DNA from 4 places in the Anaerocolumna sp. genome. Region 2 is predicted to be linked to each of the others. Evidence: riboswitches for the same ligand, from Rfam matches in the RefSeq annotation. Region 2 holds a riboswitch; each other region holds the start of a gene.

Region 1 (4,222 bases), on a different contig from region 2:
TTATAAGCAGGTTTATAATGATAATAAATATCAATTAGAGTTTATCTATTGAAAATTTGAACCCCTATGGTAGTATAAAATTACATAGGAGAATCTATGAAGAATATAGATTAGAGTAATTTTACAGAAAGAAAGAGGTGTATTATGAAGATAGAAGTATGGTCAGATTTTGTATGTCCCTTTTGTTATATCGGTAAGAGACTGTTAGAACAAGCAATAAATAAATTTTCTCATAAAGATCAGGTAGAAGTGCTATTTAAAAGCTATGAACTGGATCCTTATGGAGAAAGTGATACAAGTTTATCCGTAGACGAAGTTTTAGCTGAAAAATATAATATGACTATGGAACAGGTCAAAACCATGAATGAACAGGTTATCCAAAAAGCAGTTACAGTAGGATTAAATTATAATCTTGATACTATGGTACAAACCAATACTTTGGATGCACATAGACTTGCTAAGTATGCCACGAAAGCTGGAAAGGGTGCTGAGTTAACCGAGAGAATTCTAAAAGCTCATTTTACAGAATCGAAATTTATCGGGGATAAAGATATATTAACAGAATTGGCAGTGGCAGTTGGTTTAGAACAAAATGAAGTGAAAAGAGTTCTATCCGGCAATGATTATGCAGATGCTGTACGTGCTGACGAAAAGGAAGCAAAACAATTAGGCGTGCAGGGAGTTCCATTCTTTGTGTTTAACCGCAAGTATGCCATATCGGGAGCACAGCCTTTAGACTTATTTATGGATACCTTGGAAAAAGTATGGAGAGAGGAAAACCAATCTTCATCTTTTGAGCAAATCCATAGAGGAGAAGGGGCTATATGTACAAATGAAGGCTGCCAGGTACCTGAAAGGTAAGCCTGTTAAAAAGAAAAGTAAAAAGTAAAGACTGTTACAAGATACGAAGCTGCCATCTTTCTCTGTATAAATTCAAATACCCGAATCGTATACAGAGAATGGCAGCTTATAATATTGTCCCTATTTCTCATCTTAACTTATGCAATAACTTTTCCTAATTTAAAGACCGTTTGGAAGTTAGAATTCCTTTAAAATTATAGCAAAAGGAATGGGTGTCGCTACTACTTTATTTATTTTTTAGCATTTTATATTTATCTGCATCCATTTTTTCTTTAATTAATTCTTTTACTTTTGCTAACTCTTTATCACTATTAAAAAAACGCTTTGGTAAAATTAATACACTGTTACTTGACTCGTATATAATAAACATATTTTCTTTTTCTATAATCTTATAAATATCATACCACTTGTAGGTAGAATCAAAGGATTCCGACTTTCGGTGTATACCATTTTCAGAAATAGTATATTCCGTTTCCTGCTGCAATAGCTTATTGGTGCGGAATTGCTTTTTTAAATTCCTTTTTATCAATACTGGATATAATATGGAGGAAATTATTACAAAAACAAATAAAACTCCAACTGTAATTTGATGAGATGACAGTTGGTCATTTTCCTCCTCATTTGCCTCCGTAGAGGTTACTGTTTCACTGCTTGAATCAGATGGGCGATTTGTCAGCAGCAAAACCGATAGCAAAATTAAAAGAGCTGCTATGTAGATTATTACTTTACTTAATGGATTCTTATTTCTTGAAGTGTAAAAATCAATAATTTCTTTTTCTTCTATTTGTCCATTTGCTATAATATTCCCTTGCTGTTCCCACATACTTTTCCTCCATAGATTACTTGCAAGAATTATCTGACTATAAACTTATACCAATTATAATATATGATGTAATTTTTTACAAGGTAATACTTGGTCTGCCTTTATAATAGATGTATGTCGAATAATACAAATTATTATCGAAATGAGTTGATTTTCCCTACTAAAAGGTATATTATACCAATAGGAACTATATAAAGGGGCAAACTTATCGAAAGGTAGGGACGCAAAGCCAAGGGTCTTCGTTTTCATAAACATGACAGCCGGTTGCAGCAGTAGTATGTTGATTATGCCTTTTATTTTATAATAAAAGGCTTTCTTAATTCACCTCTCTTTTCATGCAAGAAAAATCCCACTTTATATATGTAAATACAGATATAATTATATTCCACAAGGGAGAGCAAAATGAAGAAAATAAAATTGGGATTCAAAAAAAGTATTAAAACAAAACTTATTTTATCTTTTTCCGCTTTAGTTTTATTATCCTCTATTGTTTTGAGCATAATATCATTACAGGTAGCAAATTATATTATCAAACAGGTGGCAACCAAGTCTCTTACAACTATGGCCCATGATGCTGCCAGATTAGAAGAAAGCCGGCTGGAAACTCAGAGACGTTCTTTAAAGACCATAGTAGAATTACAGGATATCAGAAGCATGGACTGGGAAAATCAACAGCCTATTCTTCGCAGCATGTTAGCTAATACCGATTTTATAGAAATGGGTGTTATTCAGCCAAATGGAACGGTTAATTATTCTAAAGGAAATTCTATACAATTAGGCGAAGCTGATCCATCCATGAATGCAATTAAAGAAGAAAAAGAAGTGATTCTCTTCCTCGCTGACCCGGATACTGGCGAACAGTCTCTTTTGCAGGTAATACCTATTAAAAATGGGGGTGAAGTAGTAGGTGCATTATTAGGCCGCAGAGACGGAAAAGCTCTGACTAATATGGTAAATGATACCGGCTATGGAGAAGAGGGGTATGGTTTTGTTATAAATAGTAACGGAACTGTTATCGGTCATCCTGATGAAAATAAAGTGTTCGACCAATTTAACCCTATTGAAGAAGCGAAACAGAACAACAGTCTAACCTCTTTATCTCAACTAATCGAAGAAATGATTAGCAAGAAAGCAGGCTTTAAAGATTACGCTTTTGAAGGCAATCATTTATATGCAGGCTACTCTCCTATTGAAGGAACAGATTGGGTTATTGCTATAACCGCTACTGAAAGTGAATTATTCTCTTCTTTAGTTCAACTGGAGAAGATTATGGTAGCTGCCCTTGGGGTTATCTTACTGGTAAGTATCTTTGTTACTTATATATTAGGTAATTCCATTACAAAACCGATTATAAAAGGTGTTGGATATTCTAAGAGAATTGCAGGTTTAGATTTAACAGAAGATATAGATAAAAAAGCTTTAAAGAAAAAAGATGAAACCGGTGAACTTGCCAATGCTATGCAAAGTATTCTTATTGAACTACGTAGAGTCATCAATGAAATCAACGATTCCGCTGAACAATTAGCTGCTTCTTCCGAGGAGCTTACTGCCACTTCCCAGCAAACAGCAAATGCTTCAGAAGAAGTTGCAAAAACAGTGGAAGAAATTGCAAACGAAGCTTCAGAACAAGCGCGAACTACTGAATTAGGAACTGCTAAGGCTGTGGAATTAGGAGAAACCATTAATAAGGTCTACGGATATATAAATGATGTAAACCAATCCAAGGACCGGGTGAATGATGTAGTCAGCAACGGAATTTATGAAATTGATTCTTTAAGCAAAATAACTACAGAAAATACCGATGCTGTAAATGAAATCTATCAGGTAATTTTAAAAACTAACGATAGTTCCAACCAAATTGGTGAAGCCAGCAAAGTAATTGAATCTATTGCATCCCAAACCAATCTGTTATCCTTAAATGCCGCTATAGAGGCAGCAAGAGCTGGTGAAGCCGGAAGAGGATTTGCGGTTGTAGCGGAAGAAATCAGAAAACTGGCTGAACAATCAGAAGCTTCCACAAAGATAATAAATACTATAGTAGCTGAATTACAACAAAATACTGGCGATGCCGTAAAGACCATGGAAAGAGTATCTAATATCTCCGAGGAACAGGCTATAAGCGTAACTAACAATAAAGATAAATACCAGCAAATTGCCGAAGCCATGGAGGCAACCAATGCATCACTTTCTCACTTAAATCTCTCTGGGGATGAAATGGATAATATGAGAAAGAGTATTCTGGATGTACTACAAAATATTTCGGCTATCGCGGAGGAGAATGCAGCCGCCACTCAACAAGCATCTGCTACTACTGAAGAACAAACCGCTTCCGTAGAAGAAATTGCTCACTCCAGTATCAAACTGTCTGAATTAGCTATAAGATTGCAAACAGCAGTTGCTCAATTTAGAGTCTAACTTCACGGATAAAAATGCACAATATAGTCAAAGCTGCTAAAATTTATAAAAACATACTTATATTTATTTTCACATAGAATAATGGTATTCAATGCTAAAACGTATACATATATGCCAAATTAC
Region 2 (4,222 bases):
TCTTACCACAATATCACTTTCTCTTGTAGCTTTTTTTAGAATATTAGCTGCTTTGATAATGATTTTATCTCCAGCTTGATGTCCATAAGTGTCATTGATGCTTTTAAACTTATCTATATCTATAAAAATAATACCTAATAAGCTATTATTTCTCTTTGCATTTTGAATATATTTTTCAGCAAGAATGTAAAATAATGTTCTGTTTGCAACACCTGTCAGCTGATCGTAATAAGCCAGATATTCAATCTCTTTTTCTTTCTCTTTTAACTCTCTATTTACATGATACAATTCTTTGATATATTTTTTAAGCTGTTTGATTTGAGTCATCTGCCCGGTAACATTATGGAATTCCAGAAGCAGGGATGTCTTGTTTTCATCCTGAATTCTGCTGATTTTTATATTAAACCTTTCTTCCGTATGCATTAGATCCTGATGCATAGCAGCAGAAAAAAACATAGCATATCCATCATTTAGTATGTTTTTAACTACGTTTTTAAAATAATTCTTATTCAGGCTTGGTACCACTGTATATAGATTATTCCCCATTGCATTTGAACTTTTTATATTGGTAATAGCCTCCATATAATTATTCCAAAAAAAAATTTCAAAATTCTCTTTTACTATAATAATACCTTCGTTAACATTATTTAATACTTCATAACAATAGTTATTCATAAATATCAGCCTCTATCTGATCAATTTTTCTAATTAACTCGTTTAAAGATTGTAATGCTAAATCAACTATGATAGTACCTTCAATTTCTGTACTATCTATAATAAAAGTTATGTATAAGACTAAAATATGCTGATATTCGTTTTCATCAATATCTTCTCTGAAATTAATATGATTGTATATTTTAACTTCCGGCAGAGAATATTGGAGTTTGATATTAAGTAAATTACCGGTCTCTCCCAAAATGCAATTTAAAATAATGTTTCCGATTTCTTTAATTATGTCAAAATCTATATCTGTAAAACTCAAATTATCTTCATCATGAATATCTTCATTCAGACACAGATGTATAAAAGCTTTCATTTTTTCAGCCGGGAAAATCAAATTCGCTTTTCCAGTTAAATTTTCTTTAAATGAAATAGTGGAAACCATTAATGCCCCGGCAAATTTAATAGGAAGATATTCTGATATTTCTATGTCGTTTTTTGTTCTGTCTAAAATTGTTACATCCGGAATCTTTAACAATATTTTTTTACCGGTAATTTCTGAAAGCAAATCAGCAGCCTTACCTACGCTTATATTAAATACCTCTTTTAATATATCATATCTGAAACTGGACCTATCCATCTATCTTCTCCCTCATTAAATTACAAATTAACTGAGCTTTTTCATCTTGTAACGGTTTATTGAGAAAAGCCAATATATTATAAGCTTCTACCTCTTCCCGAATGTTTTTTTGAACATCTGCAGATATTACAATTATCTTTGCGAATTCATCCTGTGCTTTTATTAATCTTATCAGTTCCTGTCCGCTTAATTTGGGCATTAACAAATCAGTAATAACAAAATCCGGTTTTAATTTTTCATATAGTTCAATTCCCTCTTCTCCATCATTTGCAAAGCTAAGTTCTACATCATCCATGTTTTTTTTAATTAAATTAGCAGCAATTTTTTGTGAAAAAACAGAATCATCAACGATTAACACTTTTATCATTCATAACACTCCTTCTAATGCATTTTTATTCCATCTAATAATAAACCTAATTAAAAATAAAAAAACAACTAAGTAAAATCATACTGATTCTACCTTAGTTGCAACTGAACGACCATAGGAAATGCATATTATTTTCCGACAGGCTTCTAGCTTTGCGTCCCTATCTTTCAATAGGTTTGCCAATCTAATATATGTAATGTTTTTATAATTTTCTAAACTCTATTATATTTCATATCTTAATAATAATATATATCTTATTAATTATGAACTAATTTTCAACAATTTTCAATCCATATCTTGCTTTTTTTATGACTATTTTTTGTTAACCTACATTTTCTTGGAATATTCTCTGATTAGAAACCTGCTAAAGTGTATTGAAAGAGATAATAAAATGGTCATTCTGAGCTTGAAAGGTATGCCGCCCATGAATAAGGGTCCTTCCAGTATGAGCTTTAGTTTTGCTAAATTACTCCCAGAATGACTATATTATTAAAATTCCTTTTATATTGGCCCGTGCTCCACATATAAAGACTCCCCTGAAATCCAGAATCATTATTTTCTGCTGTGGCTTTCAAATTCAAGTGTAATTGAAACCGTAACATTTAAACAAAATCTGTAATTATAAGTTGCTTTTTTTTGTAAAAAATGCTAATATTTACTACAGACCCTGTAAATAATAATAGATTGCAAGGCTATTATTTCAGACCTCCAGATCTTCTTGCAAATACTGTTGTATAAGGAGAATAACATTGGATAAGAGGAAAACACTGATTATTAAAGTAGCAGCTGCGGTAATATTTATTGCATTTTTTTCAATTCTGTTATATTTTGCTAATCAAGGCAATCCGGAAAATTATAAAACCGGTGCCAATTCACCGATCAAATATGTGAAAGCAAAAGTAATTAAAGTTTTAGAAGATAATACACAAATAGATGAGAATTCCGAAGGACTAAAGCGTGGACACCAGCTGCTTGAAATCAAGATATTAAGCGGCGAACATAAAGGTGAGACACAAATCATAGATAACTATCTGGGACTGCTGTACAATGTTTATGCAAAAGAAGGAACCAGGATTATCGCCAGAATAGATACTCACGACGGAGAATTTAGTGCTTCCATCTATAATTATGACCGCTCCTTTTTAATATATGGGATAATTATTCTCTTTTCTGCTCTCTTATGTATCATTGGCGGAAAGAAAGGGTTTATGGCTTTGGTGGGATTAATTTTTACAATCCTTTGTGTATTGAATATTCTGGTACCATTGATTTCAAAAGGAGTTCCGGTACTTCCCCTAACCATATTAATTGTTGTAGTAACTACCATAGTATGCCTGATATTACTGGACGGAATCAATCCCAAGACATTCTCTGCTATAACAGGTACAATATTAGGAGTCTTGGTGGCAGGAATACTTGCATACATAGTAGGTAAATTAGCACATATCAGCGGATTAAATATGGAAGAAGCTGAATCAATGCTGTTAATAGCTACGGATAACGGTTTGAAAGTAAGAGATTTACTGGTTGCCGGAATACTGATATCCGCTCTGGGAGCAGTTATGGATACGGGAATGAGTATATCCTCTGCAATTTACGAATTACACTCAGTGAACCCAACAATGAAATCTATTGAATTGTTTCAATCCGGAATGAATATCGGTAAAGATGCTATGGGCACAATGGCAAATACATTAATCTTAGCATTTGCAGGTTCCTCTTTAAATCTTGTACTTATGATATTTGCTTATGGAATTCCATTTTCGCAGATCATTAATACGGATTTAATTGCCCTTGAAATAATAAGAGCCATAACGGCAAGTATAGGTATTATTCTGAGCGTACCAATTGTGGCATTTATCGGTTCCCGGGTTATGGCTGGAAAAGATAGCAAAAACAGAATTTAAGTCTTTTAAATATATAGTGATTTAACCCAATGACATGAAGCAAAGTCTTATATTATTGCACATATCGAGCCAGTTTAAGTGGTCTTCCTCCCACTAGGCTGGCCATGAATTCAGTCAATAAGCGAAGAATCTCACCTTAAAATGAGATTCTTCGCTTAAATTCTGCTTTGTTTAATTTGCTCTTACAATTGTTTCTACCGCTGCGACCGCTTTATTTCCTTCGGCTTTTATATTCCATATACCTCCACAAAGCGCCACCAAGAAGAATTAACATACATCCTATTGCAATAATAGTTGTAATAATTGAATTATCCTTTATTACCTCTTTTACAACTTGGAAAACTGTAATACTCTTGTCTTCATCTGCTTCTTCTTTTTCATCCTCTATCGCCTCTTCTATCTTGGCTTCTATTTCCTCTTCTTTTTTAGTATCATAAGTATGTTGTTCTGGTTTTACTTCAACAATTTTCGCTTCTTGCCCATTACTGTCACCACTTAAAGATGAATTAGATTCATCAGAAGATGTGGGTTCGTCCTTTTTGGATTGATTTCCACTAGCTTTACCTTCGCTAGCCTTGCCTCCACTAACTTTACCTCCTCTACTTGAATCCTCAGGTAATATAATGACCTTGGCATCACCTGCATCCT
Region 3 (4,222 bases), on a different contig from region 2:
TATTACTTTGTTACTGGAATCTTTTTTTACCTTACCAGTACTTGAAATATTATCGTTACCTTTATTAATATTTTCGTTTTCGGCAGTTTGTTTATTCATAGTGTCACCTTGAACTTCTCCGCCACATCCATCACAGAAATTTGCGTCATCATTTATTTCTTTTCCGCAATATTTACAATACATATATCTCCATCTCCTTTTAATTTACGTTCTTTACTAAATGAAATAGTTTTTTCCATTTTACTACCTTTTCATTATTCAGTTACCTTTGATACTGAAATAGATATACTTTCGCTGGCAATATCATAATATATCACAACTGCAATGCCATTAGAATTTTCCCCGCCATATGATATAATATCGTCTGCATTCACTTCATAGCTATTATCTGGAAACTTCCTCCTTAGTTCTTCCAGGTATTCCAATGCATCTTTTTCTTTTACCTCTTCCATGTAAATAGTAGAATACTCTTCACTATCTACCGTTCCGGTAATTAATCCACTCTTACATACCGGCACATCTTTTACTAAATCTGAAGTAGGCCATTGGGTACTTCCATAGCTGACTTCCGATCCATCTTCGTTCTTTACAACAACAGTACCTCCAATATCCATATCAGCTATTTCTGGGTTTTCTACAAAACTTTCTGCTATAGATTCACTTGCTTCTTCTTCCACATTCTTTTTACACCCAGCCAGAGAAATAATGAATGCTGCAAACACTACTACTAATACAATCTTTTTCATAGGATTCCTCCCTTACCATTTTATAAATTATATAATAATTTGTTCTCTATTCTTATATATTTATAATATCTTTTTCTAAGAACTCTTTATCCTGTAAATAGGAAGAATTTTTTTGTTCTTTATGCTTTCTGTGTATCCAAAAGAAGTTTTTCAAACTAAAAAGAGCTCTATAATAAACTTGATACAGAGCCCCAAAAGGAGCCTTGCAAAAATAGCTTAAATTAGCTATTTTGCAAGGCCCCTTTATACTTAAGTAAATCAATTATTTTTCATAAATTTTATGGGTTAATAACAAGACATTTTAATAGATTTTTTCTACACTATAATCCGCAGCTTCTTTTATCATTGACTTCTTTGATTTACTGTCTTTAAAACCTGCATCATATGTCGTATCAATTGTAACCCATTGTTTACTGTCCTTAAAATAAACCTGATTCCATGCATGATATTCGTCTATATCTTTCCCATAACCCATAGCTAGTTTTGCAGGGATGTCAACACTTCTTAGCATTGCGGCAAATAAAGCTGAATAATCATAACAAATACCTTTTGAAGTAGTAAAGGTTTTTTCAATAGATGGAATGTAGTCTGCGTTTATATTAGCAGACTTTTTCTTGTCATAACTTATATTTTTCACTATGTAATTATATATAGCTTCTATTTTTTCCTGATCACTCTTTGAATTTTTTGTCAGCGCTTTGGCTTTTTGTATTGCCTTCATATCTTTATCCCAATGAATGGATTGAATGGATTGTAAATATACAACATTCTCATTCTTTATATTCAAATTTACCGTATCTTTATTAATAAGCTTATATTTATTTCCACTTTTTTGTTCTAAAACAGATATGGTATAATTTCCATTTCCTAATTGCAGCGGAAATGTATTATTGGAATTAAGATCATAAATATACTTTTGATTTCCCTTTTGAATTATTACTTTTGTATTACTGTCGCTCTTTGGCAGATATTGAATACTGATTATTCCATGTTCCAGATCTTCACTGTAAAAATCCGAACCAGAGGCTTGTACCATATCAACCATAAAACTAAACATTAAAACAAATGATAATAAGGGAATAAAAATTTGTTTTTTAAACATAAAAAACTCCCCTTTCGGTAACTGGCTGCCATCTTTTATATAAGGAAGGCCCTTTAGCTTTGCGTCTTTAGTTTTCACTAAGTTTGCTATTATCGCTTGAAAGTCGATGTTATACTATTTGTATTTATATTTTATATATTAACATATATATCCATCCCACGATATAGGTCTAAAGTCCTATATCGTGGATTGGTTTTGAATGATTTTAATCCTTTATTTTTCCTTTTATAATTAACCTATGGGTTGGATTAATCATGGGATGACAGGTAACTAATGTAATTTCTTTGTCTGTCACATTACCCTCTAATACTTCTACTTCCTCAGGTTTTACGTATAATTTTTCCATTACTTCATAATTAAATTGCTTTTTACCGTTATTAATTATTATAGAATCTCCTACTTCAACTTCATCGAGTCTGTTAAAATTTTTACCATAAGTATGACTTCTGTGTCCTGCAATAGCATAATTTCCAATTTGCCCAGGATTTCCGGTGCCTTTAATGGATGCCACTGATACTTTCATGTTTTTTTCGGTGGCATCTGTTAATATTGGCAGTTCCAAATCTATTTTTTCAATCTTAATGATTCCTTCAATACCAATATCCTCTTGCAGTTTTTCTGATAGACCTCCAGTGTTTGCTCCGTTATTGTCTTCAGTTATACCTTTTAAAGAGTCATTTGCATTTTCCATGTTGTTGCCAATGCCTTTATTTTCTGCACTTTGATTCCTTAATTCCACTGCTTTATTGAACCCGGCTTCCTCACGGTAATTGTCATAATCAGTATCATGATCGGAACTACTGTTTTTTTCAATAATATTAAAACTTTGTTGCCAGATTTTTATTAATTTTTGTTGTTGATACATTTTGTATAAATCAGAGGCTTTGGGATATATCATAATTAATAGGCCTATGAATATAAAACTTATTGAAAGAAATTTATTTTTTTTCCCAGTTTTCATAGTTGTCTCCAGTAGAATACATACTGTTAAGCAATATTTATTTCACAGTCTTTGTTAATTATAGACATTTTAAATCTATTCCTGTGTTTTACATAATTGTTAAGACGGAATAGAATCCCGTCTTAACAATAGAATATTACTTTCTTTTACGCATGATGTTTTCTTCTTACTTTTAAAACGAATCCAATAAAAATCATAATTACTCCAGTTATATAAAATCCAATCCTGCTGCTTTCTCCGGTTTTTGGTAGTTTCTCTGTTCCTGCTTTGTTTACACTTCCGTTATTACCATTATCTCCTTCTTTTCCGCCTAATGGTACACCGTCCGGATCAATTTCATATTCTTCTTCTGACTTTTTGGTATCCGATTTTTTACCGCCTTTAGGTTCTTTCTGTTTTTCTTCCTTGGGCTTATTTTCCTTTGGTTTAGGTTCCTCCGGTTTGTTTTCTTCCGGCTTATTTTCTTCCGGTTTATTCTCTTCCGGCTTATTTGGTTCCTCGTTGTCTTCGTTACCACCTGGTGTAGTTGGTTTAGTTATTACAGTATTCTCGAATGTTACTTGAATCACCTCTCCGCTCTGGCTGATAGTAAAAGGATGTTTCTCTGTATTCCGCACATATCCGGAAGGAGCCTGGGATTCAACAAAATAATAGTTTCCATAAGGTATATTTTCAAATACAGCTATACCATCTTCATCTGTTTCTTTTTCTGCTATTAAAACATCTGACTCACTATACACAGAGATTTTAGCGTTAGCCAAAGGCTTTAATGTGGTTTTATCAACCTTCAATATCTTTAGCTGCCCTTTTATTTTAGTATTGGATATACTCGTCGGTATCGTTGTAACAATTACTAAATTTTCAAGGATTGTTGCTGTTAAAACTTCTTCGGATAGGATAAAACCTTCAGGAGCTTTTGTTTCCATTATTTTATAACTGCCATATGGAACATTTGTGAATTCAACTTTTCCTTGTTCATCACTGATTGCCGTAGACAAAGGCTTCTCAAAGTTTGTATCATTTTCATGATATAGAGTAAATTCTGCTCCAGGAAGCGGAAGATTCTCTTCATCCTGCTTATAGAATATAATATTTCCAGTGATGATACTATTTTTAAATTCATAGGTAATATTTTTGTTCTCATCCGTTAATTTGAATTCATATAATTCCGTACTTAAATTATAACCGGTTGGAGAAACAGCTTCCCGAATATAATAAGTGGTATTCAGTTTGAGTTTATCAAATATTACCGAGCCATCTTCTCCGGTTTCTTCAGAGGTTTTTAATACATTCTGGTATAAATCCAGAAGTTCAAAGGTTGCACCTTTTAATTTAATTGTTGTATTATTCTCATCAACTTTAGTAATGCCTATACTGCCTCTTCCTGTACCGCCGGCACCTCCGCCTACGTTC
Region 4 (4,222 bases), on a different contig from region 2:
GGTCTTCTCGAAGAGCTGCTCTAAGGGCATTGCTATAGGATTGGCTATCCAGGCCTATCTCTCTCTGATTTACTATGGACTTTTTATGATGGTGCAGATATTCAATAGGGTCCTCTAAGGTAATTACATGGGTGTTATAATTGGAATTTATCACATCAATTAAGGAGGCCAGAGATGTTGATTTACCACTTCCTGTAGGTCCCGTTACTAGAACCAATCCTCGTTTCTTAGCTGTGAGTTCTACAACTGAACTTGGAATCCCCAGCTGTTCTGGTTTTGGAATTGTAGTACCCACCAGACGAATTGCCGTTGCATAGGAGCCTCTTTGCTTGAATACATTGACACGATATCTACCCAGGTTGGGAATAGAATAAGAAAAATCCACCTCTCCTTTCGTCTCTAAGACAGTTCTAAAATGTTCAGGAACAATTGGCATTATTAATTCCGATGTATCATTCGGCATATATTTTATGTCCCCAACATCCTGCAGCTCACCGTTGACCCTGCATTTTGGAGGCACCCCAACTGTAATATGGAGATCGGAGGCTCCTATATCCTTTGCAACCTGTAGTAATTCCTCTATAGTAACCATACCTTTTCCCTACTTTCTTTTACCTAATCATCAAATAATATTTTCTTCATTTCAGAAATGGAAGTAATACCATGCAATACTTTTTCTGACACACTGGTTTTCAAAGTTTTCATTCCTTCTGATAATGCCAGATTATTAATCATTAAGGCATTACCTTTTTTACTTACTAATTCTTTCAGTGCAGGTGTTAAAGGCATAATCTCATATATTCCGATACGGCCAAAATATCCCGTTTCATTACACATATGACATCCGGTTGCTTCATATATTACCTGTTCTTCATCCTCCTTAAGTCCAAGCAATTCCTTTTCCAATTTATTCGCCTGCTTTTCCTTCTTACAATATGGACATAATCTTCTCACTAACCGCTGTGCTATAACTCCAATAGTTGCATCAGCAATCAGGTAAGGTTCCACTTCCATGTCTTCTAGTCTTGTAATGCTGCTAGCCGCACTATTTGTATGAAGAGTACTTACTACAAGGTGTCCGGTAATGGAGGCTTTAATAGCAATCTCAGCAGTTTCATTATCTCTAATTTCACCAATCATGATAATATCCGGATCCTGCCTTAGGATGGATCTGAGAGCACTGGCAAATGTTAAATCTGCTTTTGGATTTACCTGAACCTGATTCACTCCGTCAATATTGGCTTCTACCGGATCTTCTACCGTAATAATATTAACATCTTCCTTGTTTAACTCACTAAGTGCTGTATAAAGGGTTGTGGACTTACCGCTTCCAGTGGGTCCGGTTACTAATATCATCCCATGAGGTTTAGAAAGAATGGCATTGAATTTCTCCATTTCTTCATCCGTAAAGCCAAGCTCCTTCTTGTCCTTTGTAAGACCTCTTTTAGAGGTAAGTCTCATTACTATCTTCTCTCCATAAATCGTTGGCAGTATCGACACACGAATATCGTACTCTTCTCTGTCTATGATCATGGCTATTCGCCCGTCCTGAGGCTTTCTCTTTTCAGAGATATCCATATCTCCCAAAATCTTAACTCTGGCTACAATTGCTGAAAGCAGGCTGTTGTCATATTTCATAATTTCTTTTAATATACCGTCAACCCGGTATCGTATACGTATTGTTTTCTCAAATGGTTCTATATGTATGTCGCTTGCCCTTTGCCTGACGGCCTGTTCAATCATGGTCTTTACTAATATTACAATAGGTGAATTATTTATATCTTCATTATTCTCTTTTTCTTCCTTCTCTTTGTCCAGTATCTCTTTTTCTTTGGTATATCGCTCTGCCACCTCCATGGCTTCCGCATTTCCATAATACCTATCTATTGTTGCTGCAATTTCTCTGGGAAGTGATATTACTGGTGCTATCTTAAAATTGGTTATGATAGAAAGATCATCAACAGCCAGAATATCCATAGGATCGGACATTGCTACCCTAAGGGTATTAGGATCCTTTTGATCAAATTCAAAAGGAATCAGCATATATTTTCGTAGTATCTGTTCGTTAACCATGTTAAGAATATCCTGTGGAATTTTAATACCAGTAAGCTGTACAATATCTATCTTAAGTTGTTTTTGAAGTGCTTTAGCAATGGCAAGTTCATTCACATAGCCTAAATCCACTAATGTTTCACCTAATTTGCGATTGCCTTTCTTTTGCTCTGATAAGGCAGTCTTAAGGTCCGTTTCCGTAATAAGACCTTCCTGGATTAATATATCACCTAGTCTTTTTTTATTTTTTCTAAAATCCATTCCTGCTCTCACCGATTCCTTTTATTTTTCAATCTTTTACCAATAGGACTTTAGTCCTATTGTATCATAAATCATATATATAATCACCTAAAATTAACAATTCAACAAAATTTTTATTAAAAAAGCAAAAAAAAGCAACTAAACAAAATAGAAATATTTTGTATTAGCTGCAACTGAACCACCATAGGGGCTATATATACTATACATGATATATTTTCCCCGACAGGCTTCTTGTTTTGCGTCCTTATCTTTCGATAAGTTTGCCCTGACTTATGATTTATATGATTATATTAAAATATGATACATTATAATTCTTTCCAATGCAACATAATTATGCACAAAAGATTACCATAAGTATTCTTGTAATCTCTGCCTTTTTAAGTTCAGCTATTTGTAACAATATAAAATTCTAGTCAACTTGCCGGTTTTCTTTCATATTTTTAGTCACATTTCACATTTTAGATTAAAACTCAGTCTTTGCATATTTACAAAATATGCTTTTACATTCTGGGCTTTTTATAACATATACCATAGAGTTTAGACCCTCCATGATTTTTTAAGTTTATTAATCAGAAGGATCTCTGCAGAGGTATCTATATCCGGATTGGAATCCGGATGGTATTTTTTAGCCAAAATTTTATAGAACCTTCCAAGCATTTCCCTCTCGTCATCGTTAAACTCACTGCTGATACTGCTGCTACTGCTGCTATTAAAATAATTATTGAAATTTTCCTGATAGGCATATTTACGGTATCTCTTGCTAGTCTTTTTAATATTGATTCTTTCTTCAAGGATTTGATTCAGTTGATTTAAGTATTCAGAGTTCATTAACTCTCCGAACACATTGTAGCATCTGTCATATTCACTGGCAGCAATACCGTATTCTTTTTGAAAATCCTCTTTGGCCTGACGATACTCTTTTAATATTTCCTGGTGATGTTTACGTGCCAGATATTCCTCTGTTTGCTGGTATTCATTAAGAATTCTATCTTGTAAGGGCTCAAGCTCTGACTTTATAATCGACCATATTTCATCTCTGCTGATATTTATTCCTTTTGCTATCGAATCAATTTTATTTTCTCCTATACAGTCTTCCAAATCATAATCAATCAAGTCATAATAATGTATCACACAAAGGGAATAGGGTTTCTCTTCATGTAAACTTATCCTATAGGCTTTATTAATAGGACGTTCATATTTTTCATCACTCATTTTATAAGTATAAGTTTTACCAGTCTGCCCGTTATTAGACCAAGTATATGAATCCACCAGGATTTCTTTTGGCTCTCCTAATGTATTCGTTGGTATATCATGTAATTCTTCTATATGACAATACAAAATGACACCTCCAGGAATAATTCTACCTATGATTCACTCTACGTTTTAAGTATAGTATTCTTTAAAGTCTTATTTGTATGCAAAGGTAAACCGTAATCTGTTATTCTAAAATAGAAAGAAGCTGCCTGTACTGAATCCAACATGTTGGACAGTATTATCAAGCAGCCTCTTTCTATTTGTATATTTCTTATTATTATAATTGTTCAAATATTTTAACGCCTTTTGTATTAATATATCGATACATAATGCCGCTAAGAATTAGCAATACCAGTGCCATAAGCCCATTAATAACAGCCAGTCTTATGTTTAGTACCATCATTAATATAAAAGGTAAAAATGATAGAAACATATTTAATAAAACAGCTATTGTTGTTGAAGCGCTTTGTTTAATAACCGTTACTTCCGAAGTCCAGTTTAAATTCGGCATTTTGAGATTTACTAATAATCCAAATATAGATACAAAAAATGCAAATGCGGTTGGTAACAGTATAATTATAAATAAATCCAATAAAGATAAATGCAGTCCAATAAATACGATAATTGAATTTATGAGTATAGCAGGTATGGTTAA

Evidence for each region. Region 2 has a riboswitch for cyclic di-GMP ahead of RT261_RS12735 (response regulator transcription factor). Riboswitches for the same ligand answer to the same signal wherever they lie in the genome.
Region 1: another riboswitch for cyclic di-GMP. It lies ahead of RT261_RS17435 (methyl-accepting chemotaxis protein); the one in region 2 lies ahead of RT261_RS12735 (response regulator transcription factor).
Region 3: another riboswitch for cyclic di-GMP. It lies ahead of RT261_RS18900 (transglutaminase-like domain-containing protein); the one in region 2 lies ahead of RT261_RS12735 (response regulator transcription factor).
Region 4: another riboswitch for cyclic di-GMP. It lies ahead of RT261_RS12950 (GspE/PulE family protein); the one in region 2 lies ahead of RT261_RS12735 (response regulator transcription factor).

The regions. Positions count from the first base shown of each region.
Region 1 is NZ_DAMAUC010000027.1:20,107-24,328, reverse strand. Features, by position in the region: gene RT261_RS17445 (DsbA family oxidoreductase) at 145-861, shown strand; gene RT261_RS17440 (YcxB family protein) at 1,088-1,684, opposite strand; cyclic di-GMP riboswitch class I at 1,873-1,956, shown strand; gene RT261_RS17435 (methyl-accepting chemotaxis protein) at 2,087-4,099, shown strand.
Region 2 is NZ_DAMAUC010000014.1:67,526-71,747, forward strand. Features, by position in the region: gene RT261_RS12725 (diguanylate cyclase domain-containing protein) at 1-675, opposite strand, end outside; gene RT261_RS12730 (chemotaxis protein CheC) at 668-1,300, opposite strand; gene RT261_RS12735 (response regulator transcription factor) at 1,293-1,667, opposite strand; cyclic di-GMP riboswitch class I at 1,764-1,858, opposite strand; gene RT261_RS12740 (YibE/F family protein) at 2,417-3,574, shown strand; gene RT261_RS12745 (InlB B-repeat-containing protein) at 3,786-4,222, opposite strand, start outside.
Region 3 is NZ_DAMAUC010000033.1:38,841-43,062, forward strand. Features, by position in the region: gene RT261_RS18890 (DUF4870 domain-containing protein) at 1-183, opposite strand, end outside; gene RT261_RS18895 (DUF6591 domain-containing protein) at 255-746, opposite strand; gene RT261_RS18900 (transglutaminase-like domain-containing protein) at 1,048-1,848, opposite strand; cyclic di-GMP riboswitch class I at 1,862-1,946, opposite strand; gene RT261_RS18905 (sortase) at 2,054-2,809, opposite strand; gene RT261_RS18910 (collagen binding domain-containing protein) at 2,956-4,222, opposite strand, start outside.
Region 4 is NZ_DAMAUC010000015.1:14,088-18,309, forward strand. Features, by position in the region: gene RT261_RS12945 (type IV pilus twitching motility protein PilT) at 1-592, opposite strand, end outside; gene RT261_RS12950 (GspE/PulE family protein) at 616-2,313, opposite strand; cyclic di-GMP riboswitch class I at 2,479-2,588, opposite strand; gene RT261_RS12955 (hypothetical protein) at 2,851-3,651, opposite strand; gene RT261_RS12960 (hypothetical protein) at 3,845-4,222, opposite strand, start outside.